3 regions of the Rhizobium sp. YS-1r genome follow, and region 2 is predicted to be linked to each of the others. Evidence: riboswitches for the same ligand, from Rfam matches in the RefSeq annotation. Region 2 holds a riboswitch; each other region holds the start of a gene.
What was found. A riboswitch is a leader RNA that binds a small molecule or an ion and turns the genes downstream of it on or off. The one in region 2 is predicted to bind thiamine pyrophosphate.

Region 1 (4,691 bases), on a different contig from region 2:
GTCGACATTTACGGCAACGTCAATTCCACCCATGTGAACGGCACGCATATGATGAACGGTATCGGCGGCTCGGGCGATTTCGCCCGCAACGCCTATCTGTCTATCTTCGTCACCAAGTCGGTCGCCAAGGGCGGCAAACTTTCCTCGGTGGTTCCCATGGTTCCGCATGTGGATCACACCGAACATGATGTGGACATCATCGTCACCGAAAACGGGCTTGCGGACCTGAGGGAGCTTGCACCCCGCGAGCGCGCCGGGCAGATCATTGCCAACTGCGCCCATCCCGACTTCCGCGATCGTCTGGCCGACTATTTCCAACGTGCCTCAGTCCGCGGCGGGCAGACGCCTCATCTGCTCGAAGAGGCATTTTCCTGGCATGAGCGGAGCCGGCAGACCGGCACCATGCGGCTTGGCTGAGCGAACGACTGTTCCTACCACCATTCGTGAAAATGCTGCACGGGACCGTGGCCGGTTCCCACGGTGAGCGTGCCGGCAGCCGCGATGGCGCCGGAGAGATAGGCTTTGGCGATCGCGACGGCCTCGGCCGGTGAGGCGCCCTTGGCGAGTTCCGCGGCGATCGCGCTGGAAAGCGTACACCCGGTGCCGTGTGTGTTCTTCGTCGCCACGCGATTTCCCTCGAACCAATGGATGCCGGAGGCATCGGCCAGGACATCCGGGCTGTCACTGCTCTCCAGGTGACCGCCCTTCACCAGTACCGCCTTCGGACCGATTTTACGCAGGCGTTCGGCCTGATCGGCCATTATCTGGCGGGTGGTGGCGACGGGTTCGCCGAGCAGGGCGGCTGTTTCCGGCAGATTGGGTGTGACGACGGTGGCAACCGGCATCAGCCGATAGGTGACGGCATCCATCGCCTCCGAAGCAAGCAGCGGGGAGCCTCCCTTGGCGATCATTACCGGGTCGAGCACGATCGGCAGGCTATCGCGATAGGGCTTGAGCACATCCGCAACCGTTTCGGCAATCTCGGTATTGGCAATCATGCCGATCTTTACCGCATCCACCCGCACATCCGCGAAAATGGTGCGGATCTGCTCCGCGACGAACTCGGCAGGCACCGGATGCACACCCGTGACCCCTTGCGTGTTCTGCGCGGTCAGCGCCGTCAGCACGGCCATGCCATAGGTGCCGCGTGCCGAAAACGTCTTGAGGTCGGCCTGAATGCCGGCGCCGCCGGAGGGATCGGAACCGGCGATGGAAAGAATATTGCGGATCATGCGCGTGCCCTTTCGATTTCCTCGGCAATCCTGCGGGCGGCGGCTTTGGGGTCCGGCTGGCCGCAGATCGCGGAGACGACGGCGATGCCTCTCGCGCCGGCGGCAAGTGCTGGGCCAGCATGTTCCGCCTTGACGCCGCCTATCGCGACAGCCGGCACGGGTGCTGCTGCGACGATGCGGGCAAGTCCGTCGAAGCCGATCGGTTGCTTGTGGTCCGGCTTGGTGACGGTCGCAAAGACCGGGCCGATGCCGACATAGTCCACGACGGAGGTATCGATGCGTTGCGCCAGTTCCTCGGTTTCGACCGAGAGACCGAGGATCATGTCCCGGCCAATGCGCTCGCGGGCGATAGCCGCGACCATGTCGCTCTGACCGACATGCAGGCCTGCGGCACCGATTGCGATCGCCGCCTCGACATCGTCATTGACGATCAGTGGCACTCTGGCGCCGGCAAGCGCTGCCTTCAGGGCACGGCCGGTCTCGATGATCTGCGCCGTATCCGCGTGCTTGTCGCGGAGCTGCACGATCGTAGCGCCGCCCTCGACGGCAAGCCGGGCAGTCTCCACCATGCCGATTTCGCGGCAGAGATCGGGATCGAGGACGAGATAGACGGAAAGGTCGAAATTCTTCATGCGCTGACGATCCTGGCTTTGGTATCGAGCGTCTCGGGCGAAAGTGTTGCAAGGCGATCGAGAAAGAGGGGCAAGAAGGAGCCTGGTCCGGCGGCACTGATAGCCGCTTCCTCGCCAGCGACCGCGAACATGGCGAGTGCCGCCGCCGTCGCCTCGAACGGTCCTTCCGGGTTTGCCGCCGCAAAGGCGCCAACGAGGCAGGTGAGCGAGCAGCCGAGGGCAGTGACGCGTGGCATCAGCGCTGAACCGCCCATGATGCGAACCGAGTGCTGGCCGTCGGTGACGAAATCCACTTCACCGGTAACCGCGACGATGGAGCCGCTCTGCCGGGCAAGCGCGATCGCCGAACCTTCCGCCGCCTCGGTCGGATCGCCGCTGTCAACGCCGTGGCCGCTCGACTGGCTGCCTGCCTGCGCAATGATCTCGGAGGCATTGCCACGCACGATCGTGGGTTTCAGCTTCATGAGTTCGGCGACAGCAGCGCGGCGGTAGGCGGTGGCGAAATGGGCGACCGGATCGAGCACCCAGGGCTTGCCGGTTTCGCCAGCGGCTTTCGCAGCTTCCTTCATGCCAGCCAGGAAATCCGGCGAAAGCGTTCCGATATTGATCGTCAGCGCAGATGCGATACTGGCAAATTCGCCGGCCTCCTCTTTCGTATGCACCATGGCGGGCGAGGCGCCGGCAGCGAGCATCACATTCGCCGCGATATTCATCGCCACGAAATTGGTGATGTTCTGGACAAGCGGATTTTTCGCACGCATCGCAGTCAGCAATTGGCCTGGAGTCTGTGTGGTCTGCATTCTCGCCTCGTTCGGCGGGGCAGACGCATGGGTTCTTCTGATCGAAGAACCGAACGACTCCCTCCGCCAGCATGATCTGGTTCAGGTTCAAAGGGTACTTCTCAGCCCAGCTTTACGCCGGACGCCCCTGTCTGGGACAAGGCTTACCGCAGATCGGCCTGCGACCGCCAGCGAATTTTTCTGAAAAATACCCTTGAAGCTCTAGTGGCTGGAGGTTGTAAGGAAGTGCTCGATCCCGAAAGGAAGAGAAATGGCAGCGACAAATCAGGCTCGGTACAAGGTTGGCGGCATGGATTGCGCAAGTTGTGCGACCAAGATCGACACGGCAGTGCGCCGCATGCCGGGCGTCGAGGATGTCTCAGTATCCGTCGCCGCCGGTACGATGACAGTGAGCCATGACGAAACGAGCGACCTGGGCGCGATCGAGAAAAAGGTGACCGGGCTTGGTTATTCGCTGCGGGCGCTCGGCAGGAAGGCGCCAACTACGACGGGGCATGAGCATGATCACGATGGCGGACACGATCACAGCCATGACCACAACGACGGCAGCCACTCCACACATGGCGCCAGGGAGATTGAAGGCCTTCATGGTCACGACCATGGGCTGACGGAAGGACCGTGGTGGAAGAGCGCCAAAGGCCGGCTGACTATCCTTGCCGGTGCGGCGCTCGCAGTTGCCTATGGGCTCGGCCATCTGGTGCCGGCCTATGACACCTACATATTCTCGGCCGCCATGCTGATCGGTCTTGTGCCGATCGCCCGTCGCGCCGTCATGGCAGCCCTTGCCGGCACGCCGTTTTCGATCGAGATGCTGATGACCATTGCCGCCGTCGGAGCGGTCGTCATCAATGCCTCGGAAGAGGCTGCCGCCGTGGTCTTCCTCTTCCTCGTCGGCGAACTTCTGGAAGGGGTCGCAGCCGGCAAGGCGCGCCAGAGCATCCGCAGCCTCACGGCGCTGGTCCCGAAGAACGCGTTGCTGGAGGTGAACGGGCAGACCCGTGAGGTGCCGGCCGAGAACCTGGCGGTCGGCTCTGTCATCCTCGTGCGGCCAGGCGATCGGATTTCGGCGGATGGCGTCATCGTCGCCGGCACGAGCGCGGTCGACCAGGCGCCGGTGACGGGGGAAAGCACGCCGGTCGTCAAAGGCGTGGGCGATAAGGTTTTCGCCGGCACGATTAACGGCGATGCGGCGCTGCGCGTACGGGTGACGGCTGCCGCGGAGGACAACACGATCGCCCGCATTGTCCGGATGGTCGAGGAGGCGCAGGAGAAGAAGGCGCCGACCGAGCGTTTCATCGACCGTTTTTCACGCTATTACACACCCGGCGTCGTGGTGGTTGCCGCTCTGGTTGCCATCCTGCCGCCGCTTGTGGCCGGTGCCGCCTGGGGGGTGTGGATCTACAAGGGCCTGGCGATCCTGCTGATCGGCTGCCCCTGTGCGCTGGTCATCTCGACGCCGGCTGCGATCGCTGCTTCGCTTTCCTCCGGTGCCCGTCGCGGCTTGCTGATGAAGGGCGGTGCCGTTCTGGAAACGCTCGGCAAGCTGACGGCCGTGGCGCTCGACAAGACCGGAACACTGACCGCGGGCAAGCCGCAGGTGACGGACGTGATCGCCTTCGGCCGCAACGCCGAAGACGTGCTGCGTTACGCCGCGGCGCTTGAAACCGGCTCGAGCCATCCGCTGGCCGTCGCAATCCTCGCCAAGGCGGCCGAGGATGAGGTGGATATTCCCGCTGTGTCGGATGCCAGATCCCTGAATGGCAAGGGTGTCGCCGCCACGGTCGAAGGCCAGGAAGTCTTTCTGTGTTCGCCAAAGGCGGCGGCCGAACGGGTATCGCTGCCGATGGCCCATTCCCGGCGGATCGCCGGCCTCAACGACGAAGGCAAGACCGTGTCCGTGCTGATCGTCGGTGGCGTCCTGGCCGGCGCGATCGCCATGCGCGACCAGCCACGCCCCGACGCCATGGCGGGACTGAAAGCACTCTCTGACGCCGGCGTGAAAACCGTAATGCTGACGGGCGACAATG
Region 2 (4,691 bases):
CAAAGGGCCCCAAGGGACCGTCCAGGCGCAGGTCACCGAAGGTCGTGAATCGGGCAAGCTTGTGATCGAGGCGGAGAACATCACCAAAGCCTATGACCGGCAGATCGTCGCACCTTTTTCGATCCGGATTCATCGCGGCGACCGGATCGGCCTCGTAGGGCCTAATGGCGCGGGCAAGACGACATTGCTCAAGATGCTGACCGGGCAGCTCGCACCAGATAGCGGTACCGTCAAGCTCGGCACCAATCTTGAGATCGCAACGCTCGACCAGAAGCGCGAGAACCTGAATCCGGAGGAGACGCTCTCCCACTACCTGACAGACGGCCGCGGGGAGACGTTGCTGGTCAATGGCGAGCAGCGGCATGTCGCAGGCTACATGAAGGACTTCTTGTTCCAGCCGGAACAGATCAGGACACCGATCAGGAGCCTTTCCGGTGGTGAACGTGCCCGCCTGATGCTCGCCCGCATCATGGCGAAGCCCTCGAACCTCTTGATTCTCGACGAACCCACCAACGACCTCGACATCGAAACGCTGGATCTGCTGCAGGAAATTGTCGCCGGCTACAACGGCACGGTGATCCTCGTCAGCCATGATCGCGATTTCCTGGACCGCACCGTGACCTCGACGATCGCCCCGGCCAATCCGGAGGCGCCGGACGGGCGGTGGATCGAATATGCCGGCGGCTATACGGACATGCTGGCCCAACGGAGAGGCGCGATCGAGGAGAAGCGCAAGACGGAGAGAACGGAACGGCAGAAGACAGAGGCCGCCGCGCCGCCGGCCGAAACCTCCAAGGCCAAGGGAAAGCTCTCCTATAAGCAGAAATTCGCACTCGAAAACCTGCCGAAGGAAATTGCCAAGGCGGAGGAAGAAATTGCTGTCCGCGAGAAGAAGATGGCGGACCCGAACCTCTTTTCCAAAGACCCTGCCGCCTTCCACAAGCTTGCGGCGGAAATGGAAAGCCTGCGCGAAAGACTGACGAAAATGGAAGAAGAATGGCTCGAGCTCGAGATGCTGCGGGAAGAGCTGGAGAGCTGAACTAACGAATTATTAACTCTAATAACCGTTTCGGCAGAGGCGTCTGTCGCAAAACGGAACAAGCCACCATCCTGCTCGTTCTGCCTGCGTTCATGGTCGAGGCGCCAGTCGTCGCCCTCGATCCGAATTAAGGACCGGAAACCGTGCGGGGACGTCCAATGCTGACAAATGTAACGCGTCGTCGGCCACCCAGTGAGGTGACGAGTCAACGGGTGCTGATCGTGGAGGATGAGTTCCTGATCGCTCTCGATATCGCCGAAACTGTCGAAAATATGGGACTGAAGGTGGCGGGTTTTGCCAATGCCCGAAAACATGCCCTGGAACTGGCGCCGCGCGCCGATATCGCGATCGTCGACGTCAATCTGACCGATGGAAGGACCGGTCCGGAGATTGGACGGCAGCTTGCCGAACGATATGGCGTGACGGTCATCTTCATGACCGCGACCCCTGATGATCTCGAAGATGGCGTGGAAGGTTCTCTCGGTGTTCTCACCAAGCCCGTCATGCCGGAGGTCATGGAAAGGACGATCGATTATGCCATTGCCAACCGGCTTCACGGCATGGCAGCCGTTCCGCGCGAACTCAAGGTGTTCCGCCGGAACCCGCACCACTAGAGAAAAACCCTGGCTGCGATGTCGGTTTTACATTCTCTTACTCATCCTTGGGGCGAACGCGCCCATGTGCGTTGGATGGGGACAAAGAGGAAAAAACATGTACGGCTGCAGCTTCCGGGATCCGGACGGCCACGTCTGGGAAATCATGTAGATGGATATGAGCGCTGCCTGATCGCGGCGCAGCCTCTTGCCAGCCGATCCCACCGCCGCTACACCTGATTCGCTCTAACGGGGTGCCACGCCAGTGTGGCTGAGAGGCTTTGCCAACCCGCGGAACCTGATCCGGTTAAGACCGGCGGAGGGATTAGACGGCTTCCCATCAGCGCCTATTCCCACAATCAAAAGAGGAGGCGCTGATGCGCAAGATCGTTCTTTCGATGTTCGCGGCCGCAGCCGCCCTTTCCTTTTCACTGTCCGCTCAGGCGCAGGAAAAGACACTGACTGTCTATACGTATGAAAGCTTCGTCTCCGACTGGGGGCCCGGCCCGAAGGTCAAGGAAGCCTTCGAAAAGAGCTGCACCTGCAGGCTCAACTTCGTCGGCGTTGCCGATGGTGTGGCGCTCCTCACCCGCCTCAAGCTCGAAGGCGAGAAGACGGATGCCGATATCGCGCTCGGCCTGGACACCAACCTGATTTCGGAAGCCAAGGCAACCGGCCTTTTCGAGCCGCACGGCCTCGATACATCCGCGATCAGTGTGCCTGGAAATTATACCGACGATACGTTCATCCCCTATGACTACGGTCATTTTGCCGTCGTCTACGATACGCAGGTGATGAAGAATCCGCCCAATAGCCTGAAGGAACTGGTGGAAGGCGACCCTTCGCAGAAAATCGCAATCGAAGATCCGCGCACCTCGACGCCGGGACTAGGCCTGCTGCTCTGGGTGAGGTCGGTCTACGGCGACAAGGCGCCGGAAGCCTGGGCGAAACTCAGGAAGCGCGTGCTGACAGTCACCCCCGGCTGGTCGGAAGCCTATGGCCTTCTCACAAAGGGCGAGGTGCCGATGGTCTTCTCCTACACCACTTCGCCTGCCTATCACATGGTCGAGGAAAAGACCGAACGCTACCAGGCCGCATCCTTCTCGGAGGGCCACTACATCCAGATCGAGGTGGCCGGCATGTTGACAAACGCGTCCGACAAGGATCTGGCCAAACAGTTCCTCAGGTTCATGGTCTCGCCAGTCTTTCAGGACATTATCCCCACCACCAACTGGATGATGCCGATTTCGAAGACATCCGAGCCGTTGCCGGACGCCTTCGACAAGCTCGTGCAGCCGAAAACGACCTTCCTGATGGGCTCGGACGAGGTGGCGAAGAATCGGCAGGCCTGGATCGACGAATGGCTGACCGCCATGAGCATGAACTAAGACCTCCGCCTTGCTGACCCGCGCCCAACGACGACGGGGGATTGCCTGGGGCCTGCTGAGCCTCCTTGGCATCACCCTCTTCGTCGGCATTGCTGTCACCGCACTGCTTTCATGGGATGCCGGGGACACAGGAGCCCGGCTCTTCACGGCCTATACCTGGCGGATCCTGCGCTTCACCCTATGGCAGGCTGTGCTTTCGACACTGCTCTCCATCGCCTTTGCCATACCCGTTACGCTGGCGCTTGCGCGCCGCCCCCGTTTTCCAGGACGTGTCTGGATGATCCGGTTGATGGCGGTTCCCATGGGCCTGCCGGTGCTGATCGGCGCATTGGGTCTTATCGGCATCTGGGGCCGGCAGGGTGTGATCAACAGCCTGCTGTTGAAACTCGGCCTCGACCAGCCAGTCAGCATCTACGGACTTACCGGCATTCTGCTGGCCCATGTCTTCTTCAACCTGCCGCTCGCCGCCCGGCTGCTGCTCGCCGCGCTGGAGCGGCTTCCGGCGGAATACTGGCAGCTCGCCTCCAGCCTCGGCATGCGACCATTTTCGGTCTTTCGGTTCATCGAGTGGCCGGCTGTGCAACGCGTCATACCCGGCATTGCCGGCCTGATCTTCATGCTCTGCGCCACCAGTTTCACGCTCGTGCTCGTGCTCGGCGGTGGACCTGCGGCAACGACGCTCGAAGTTGCGATCTACCAATCGCTGCGTTTCGATTTCGACCCGCCGCGCGCCGTCGCGCTCGCGATCCTGCAGATCGGCATTACCGCGCTGATCCTGATCGCCATGGCGCGGTTTCCCATACCGGACGATGCGGGCATGACAGCAGGTCAGGCGACCCGCCGTTTCGACGGCCGGACCGTGCCCGCACGACTTTGGGATGCGTTCGCCATTTCGGTCGCCACCGCCTTTCTGGTTCTGCCGTTGGCATCGATTGTCTCTGCCGGGCTGAAGGCCGATCTCTGGAAACTTGCGACCAGCATCGCCTTCCTTCGCGCCGCATGGACGAGTTTTGCCATCGCCCTTACCGCCGGCTTGCTCGCCGTCCTTACATCGCTGGCAATCATTGCCGCGCGGGGGTCTGTAGCCGATATGAAGCGACCTGGAAAAGTCGCCGGAGGATTCTCCGCCCTGCTTGGCGGCATGTCCTCCCTGGTACTCCTGGTCCCGCCTGTCGTGCTTGGGACCGGCTGGTTCCTCACGCTGCGCCCGATCGGCGATGTGACCCGTTTTGCGCCGGCTTTGCTGGCGTTGATCAACATGCTGATGGCGTTACCCTTCGTCATGCGCGTGCTCGCGCCGGCAATTGAGACCCATCGTCAGCAATCGGGCAGGCTATCGGCAAGTCTCGGGATTTCCGGCTTGGCAAAGCTTCAACGAATCGACCTGCCCGTCCTGATAAGACCCCTTTTGACGGCCCTCTCCTTTGCGATGGCCCTGTCGCTCGGCGATCTCGGCGCGGTAGCACTATTCGGCTCCAACGATCTCACGACGCTTCCCTGGCTTGTCTACAGCCGGCTATCCAGCTATCGCACCAACGACGCTGACGGGCTGGCACTCCTCCTCGGCATCATCTGCCTGTTGCTGACCATGCTCGGCACGGTCGGCCAAAAGGAGGCGAGACATGACTGATGGCGTCGTGCTGGACAAGGTCGAACTCCGGCTTGGCACAA
Region 3 (4,691 bases), on a different contig from region 2:
CCGAAATGACACGGCTCATCCTTCACGCGACCGATTCTGCCCGTGTCCTGAGATCTCGGAGAGCCCACGCGAATGCGGAACCTCATTGGAATTGTATAAAGTGGCTCCGCATTCGCGTGGTCTTCGGCGTTCTCTCGGGGCTTCCGGCCCCTACAGGTGATCATATCGCCTCGCTGCGTGGTCTCGTTCACGCCCGTCTTTTCGGGACAGGCTCACCACTTGCACGGCTCAACCGAACCTGACCCGGCGGCCAGGGGGAGGCTTGATAGGAGCAACCGCCTTTCGACATGCGCTCCATGGCTTTCACCTCTTCCACCATTCCCGCACGTTACGGTTCCGATGGAAGCGCCGGCTCCCGCCTGCCCGCGAACGTCTCGCGAAACACTCCGGCGACGGAAGCGGGACAATTCTAGGCATGACGCAAGAGGGCGGGGACGAAAGGGAGTGATTTTTTCTGCCGGCTTCGGTCAAGGCCTTGATTTGCCTCACCACACCCCCTCTGCCCTACCGGGCATCTCCCCCTCAAGTGCAGGGGAATTGCATATAATAAACATGCTATGGCTTCCGTGGAATGATGAAGCGGGCAGCATGCTCGATTCCCATATGCGATAGCCCTCCCCTCAAGTGGGGAGATCGGATCGACGCACCGGCTTCCTCAAACAAGCCCGCTTCGGTTAGATCGACGGCCTGCTGCCCAGCAAACGCTAAATGAGGCCAAGAGGGGAGCGGGCATGTGCTTGAATCCTCAGGTCAAGCACAGCAATGAGGAATACCTCCGCCGGAAGATCGGCGGAGGCTTTGATGCATCAATCCTTTCCGACCGGCATGTAGAGGTCGCCGCCGTCGCGGTATTTCGCGGCCATCGCCTCCAGCCCCTCCTTCTGCGCTTCGGCACGGATGTCGTGCGAAATCCGCATGGAGCAGAATTTCGGACCGCACATGGAGCAGAAATGCGCCACCTTGTGTGCCTCCTTCGGCAGCGTCTCGTCATGGAAATTGCGCGCCGTTTCCGGATCGAGCGACAGGTTGAACTGGTCCTCCCAGCGGAACTCGAACCGGGCGCGCGACAGCGCATCGTCGCGGATGCGAGCGGCGGGATGCCCTTTGGCAAGATCGGCCGCATGCGCGGCGATCTTGTAGGTGACGACGCCGACCTTGACGTCGTCGCGGTCCGGCAGGCCGAGATGTTCCTTCGGCGTGACGTAGCAGAGCATGGCCGTGCCGAACCAGCCGATCATCGCCGCACCAATGCCGGACGTGATGTGGTCATAGCCCGGCGCGATATCGGTCGTCAGTGGCCCAAGCGTATAGAACGGCGCTTCGCCGCAGACCTTCAGCTGCTTGTCCATGTTTTCCTTGATCTTGTGCATCGGCACATGGCCGGGGCCTTCAATCATCACCTGGCAGTCCTTCGCCCAGGCGATCTGCGTCAATTCGCCGAGCGTTTCCAGCTCCGCGAACTGCGCCGCATCGTTGGCGTCGGCGATCGAGCCGGGGCGCAGCCCGTCGCCGAGCGAGAAGGAGACGTCATAGGCGCGGCAGATGTCGCAGATCTCTTCAAAGTGCTCGTAGAGAAAGCTCTCCTTGTGGTGATGCAGACACCACTTGGCCATGATCGATCCGCCGCGCGAGACGATGCCGGTGACGCGGTCGACGGTGAGCGGAATGTAGGCAAGCCGGACGCCGGCATGGATGGTGAAATAGTCGACGCCCTGTTCGGCCTGCTCGATCAGCGTGTCGCGGAAAACTTCCCAGGTGAGATCCTCGGCAATGCCGTTCACCTTTTCGAGCGCCTGGTAGAGCGGCACCGTGCCGATCGGGACCGGCGAGTTGCGGATGATCCATTCGCGGATGTTATGGATGTTGCGGCCGGTCGACAGGTCCATGACCGTATCGGCGCCCCAGCGGATCGCCCAGACCATTTTCTCGACCTCTTCGGCCATCGACGAGGTGACGGCCGAATTGCCGATATTGGCGTTGATCTTCACCAGGAAGTTCCGGCCGATAATCATCGGTTCGGTCTCCGGATGGTTGATATTGGCGGGGATGATCGCCCGGCCGGCGGCGACTTCCTGGCGCACGAATTCCGGCGTCACAAAGTCTGGCACGTGCGCCCCAAAACTTTCGCCATCGCGGGCAAGTGCTTCTTTCGCAGCCTGCCGTCCGAGATTTTCCCGGATCGCGATGAACTCCATTTCCGGCGTTATGATCCCGGCCCGCGCATAGGCGAGCTGGGTGACGGCCAGGCCCGCTTTCGCCTTCAACGGCGCATTGCGAACCGGGAATTCCGGCGTCAGGCGATCGCCGGTGACAAAGCCGTTGTCCTCCGGCTTGACGATGCGTCCCTCATAGGTCTCCACGTCGCCGCGGGCCTTGATCCAGCTTTCGCGAAGACGCGGCAGGCCGGATTCAATGCTGATCGTCGCACCTTCGGCCGTATAGGGGCCGGATGAGTCATAGACCGTCACCGGCGGTTCGCCGGAGGTCGGGTGCAGCGCGATCTCGCGCATCGGCACGCGGATGTCGGGATGAAGGACTCCGGGCTTCAGGACCTTCTTCGAAGCGGGAAGCGGGCCGGTGGTGACGACCGGGGTAAGCTTGGTGGTCGCGATATTCATGGTTGAGGCTCCAAGGTTTGACGTTTGGAGACCCAGTCCGGTGCTGGAATGATGGAAGAACGCCTTGAGCCGGAGCGGGAATCCCGCCATTGAGCCGTGAGCGTCCGCACCGTCCCTACGCCAGTATGAACTGGATCAGGTTCAACGGGTCACTGCGCCACAATCGGCAAAGCCGTATTGCCCAGCAGTATCTCAGCCCCTTGCCGGGACCCCCCTGGTGAATCCGGACATCAGAAACCGGAGCCGCCCTCCTGTCAAGTCAGTTCGGACAGATGCCGATCGGTTGGATTTTAGCGAATCCCGCAGCCCGATTTTCAGCATGTTTCTTACCGGAATCTTATGCTTTCCGGCCTAAACATCCCGCCAGCGATGAACGCTTGAGTTCCAATTATCGGGAGACGTCGAGATGAACGAGACCATTCGCGAACTGCTGGCGAAACTGGGCAATCTGCCGGTCGCCGTGACCGAGCTGGAAGATGGCGCCGATCTTTATGCGGCGGGCCTTTCTTCCTTTGCATCCGTGCAGCTCATGCTGGGCCTCGAAGAGGCCTTCGACATCGAGTTTCCGGACAACCTGTTGAACCGCAAGTCCTTTGCCAGCATCTCGGCGATCGAGCAGACGGTATCCCACATCCTGAAAGCCAAAGAGGCCGCGTGATGAGCCTTGCCGCTGTCGCAACCGATATGAGCCTCGGCGCACGCGCCCATCGCGTGGCGAGGGTGGCCGCCGATTTCGCCGATTCCGTCGACCGCGAAGGCCGCTTCCCGAAGGAAGCCGTCGATGCCATGAAGGCCGAACGCCTGCTCGGCATCCAGATCCCCGCAGCCTTCGGCGGCGAGAGTGCAACGACGCAGGAGCTCGCGGAGATCTGCTCCATTCTGGGACAGGCCTGTGCCGCGAGCGCCATGGTCTTCGCCATGCACCAGATCAAGGTTTCGAGCCTTGTCGAGCACGGTGCCGAGAGCGAATGGCACAGGGATTTCATGCGCGAGCTTTGCGCTCGCCAGCTTCTCGTCGCCTCGGCGACGACGGAGGCCGGCATCGGCGGGAACCTGCGCAATTCCATCTGCGCCATCGAGATCGACGGCGACACCTGCCGGCTGACCAAGGATGCGACGGTGATTTCCTACGGGGAGCACGCCGACGCGATCATGGTCACCTCCCGCGCCCGTGCGGACGCGGCTCCGGGCGACCAGGTGATGACCGTCTTCAGGAAGAGCCAGTATACGCTCGAAAAGACCGTCGACTGGGATACGCTCGGCATGCGCGGCACCTGCTCGGATGGTTTCATCTTCAAGGGCGAGGCGCCCGCGGCACAGGTCTTCCCGAAGACTTTCGCCGAAATCGCCGCACAGTCCATGCTCGCAAGCTCCCACCTGCTGTGGAGCGCCGTCTGGTACGGTATCGCCGCCGATGCGGTGCTTCGCGCCCAGGCCTTCGTGCGCGCCGCCGCCCGCAAGGCGGGCGGCTCGCAGCCGCCCGGCGCGTTGCGGCTGGCCGAGGCCTCGAACCTGCTGCAGCTCCTGAAGGCCAACATCCTCTCGGGCCTCAGGGCCTACGAGGATGCCCGGGCGGATCCGGACCAGCTTTCCTCCATGGCGTTCTCGATCGCCATGAACAACGTCAAGCTCGCCTCCTCCGAGACGATCCTGACGATCATCAACCAGGCGATGATCATCTGCGGCATCATGGGCTACAAGAACGGCACGCCCTACAGCCTCGGCAGGCACCTGCGCGATGCCCATTCCGCCCAGTTGATGATCTCCAACGACCGCATCCTCGGCAACACGTCGACCATGTTGCTCGTGCAGAAACCGGACACCAGCCTTCTCGGCTGACGCCCACTTCGTCAAATGAATTGCCCTTCAAATGAATTGATTGAGGTGAAGCCAATGGACATGCAAGTTTCCTTTCTCGACCGCCTGTTCGATGCAGGCCTTCTGATCGAGACCGGCGTCGACGGTCTTTACGGCCGAAGCGGCCAGTTCGAGGACGTCATCGCCGCTTTCGAGCGACTGATCGACAGCGTGGGCGGCGCCGATGGCGCCGAGGCCATGCGCTTTCCGCCGGGC

Region 1: another riboswitch for thiamine pyrophosphate. It lies ahead of thiM (hydroxyethylthiazole kinase); the one in region 2 lies ahead of thiB (thiamine ABC transporter substrate binding subunit).
Region 3: another riboswitch for thiamine pyrophosphate. It lies ahead of thiC (phosphomethylpyrimidine synthase ThiC); the one in region 2 lies ahead of thiB (thiamine ABC transporter substrate binding subunit).

The regions. Positions count from the first base shown of each region.
Region 1 covers NZ_JPYQ01000001.1:462,914-467,604, forward strand. The annotation lists gene JL39_RS02110 (acetyl-CoA hydrolase/transferase family protein) at 1-417, shown strand, start outside; gene thiD (bifunctional hydroxymethylpyrimidine kinase/phosphomethylpyrimidine kinase) at 432-1,232, opposite strand; gene thiE (thiamine phosphate synthase) at 1,229-1,864, opposite strand; gene thiM (hydroxyethylthiazole kinase) at 1,861-2,664, opposite strand; TPP riboswitch at 2,706-2,803, opposite strand; gene JL39_RS02130 (heavy metal translocating P-type ATPase) at 2,915-4,691, shown strand, end outside.
Region 2 covers NZ_JPYQ01000055.1:207,108-211,798, reverse strand. The annotation lists gene JL39_RS23765 (ABC-F family ATP-binding cassette domain-containing protein) at 1-1,039, shown strand, start outside; gene JL39_RS23760 (response regulator) at 1,198-1,653, shown strand; TPP riboswitch at 1,873-1,974, shown strand; gene thiB (thiamine ABC transporter substrate binding subunit) at 2,031-3,020, shown strand; gene thiP (thiamine/thiamine pyrophosphate ABC transporter permease ThiP) at 3,031-4,650, shown strand; gene JL39_RS23745 (ATP-binding cassette domain-containing protein) at 4,643-4,691, shown strand, end outside.
Region 3 covers NZ_JPYQ01000025.1:209,773-214,463, reverse strand. The annotation lists gene JL39_RS19410 (lysine-2,3-aminomutase-like protein) at 1-9, shown strand, start outside; gene thiC (phosphomethylpyrimidine synthase ThiC) at 807-2,618, opposite strand; TPP riboswitch at 2,713-2,844, opposite strand; gene JL39_RS19400 (acyl carrier protein) at 3,025-3,276, shown strand; gene JL39_RS19395 (acyl-CoA dehydrogenase family protein) at 3,276-4,457, shown strand; gene JL39_RS19390 (amino acid--[acyl-carrier-protein] ligase) at 4,512-4,691, shown strand, end outside.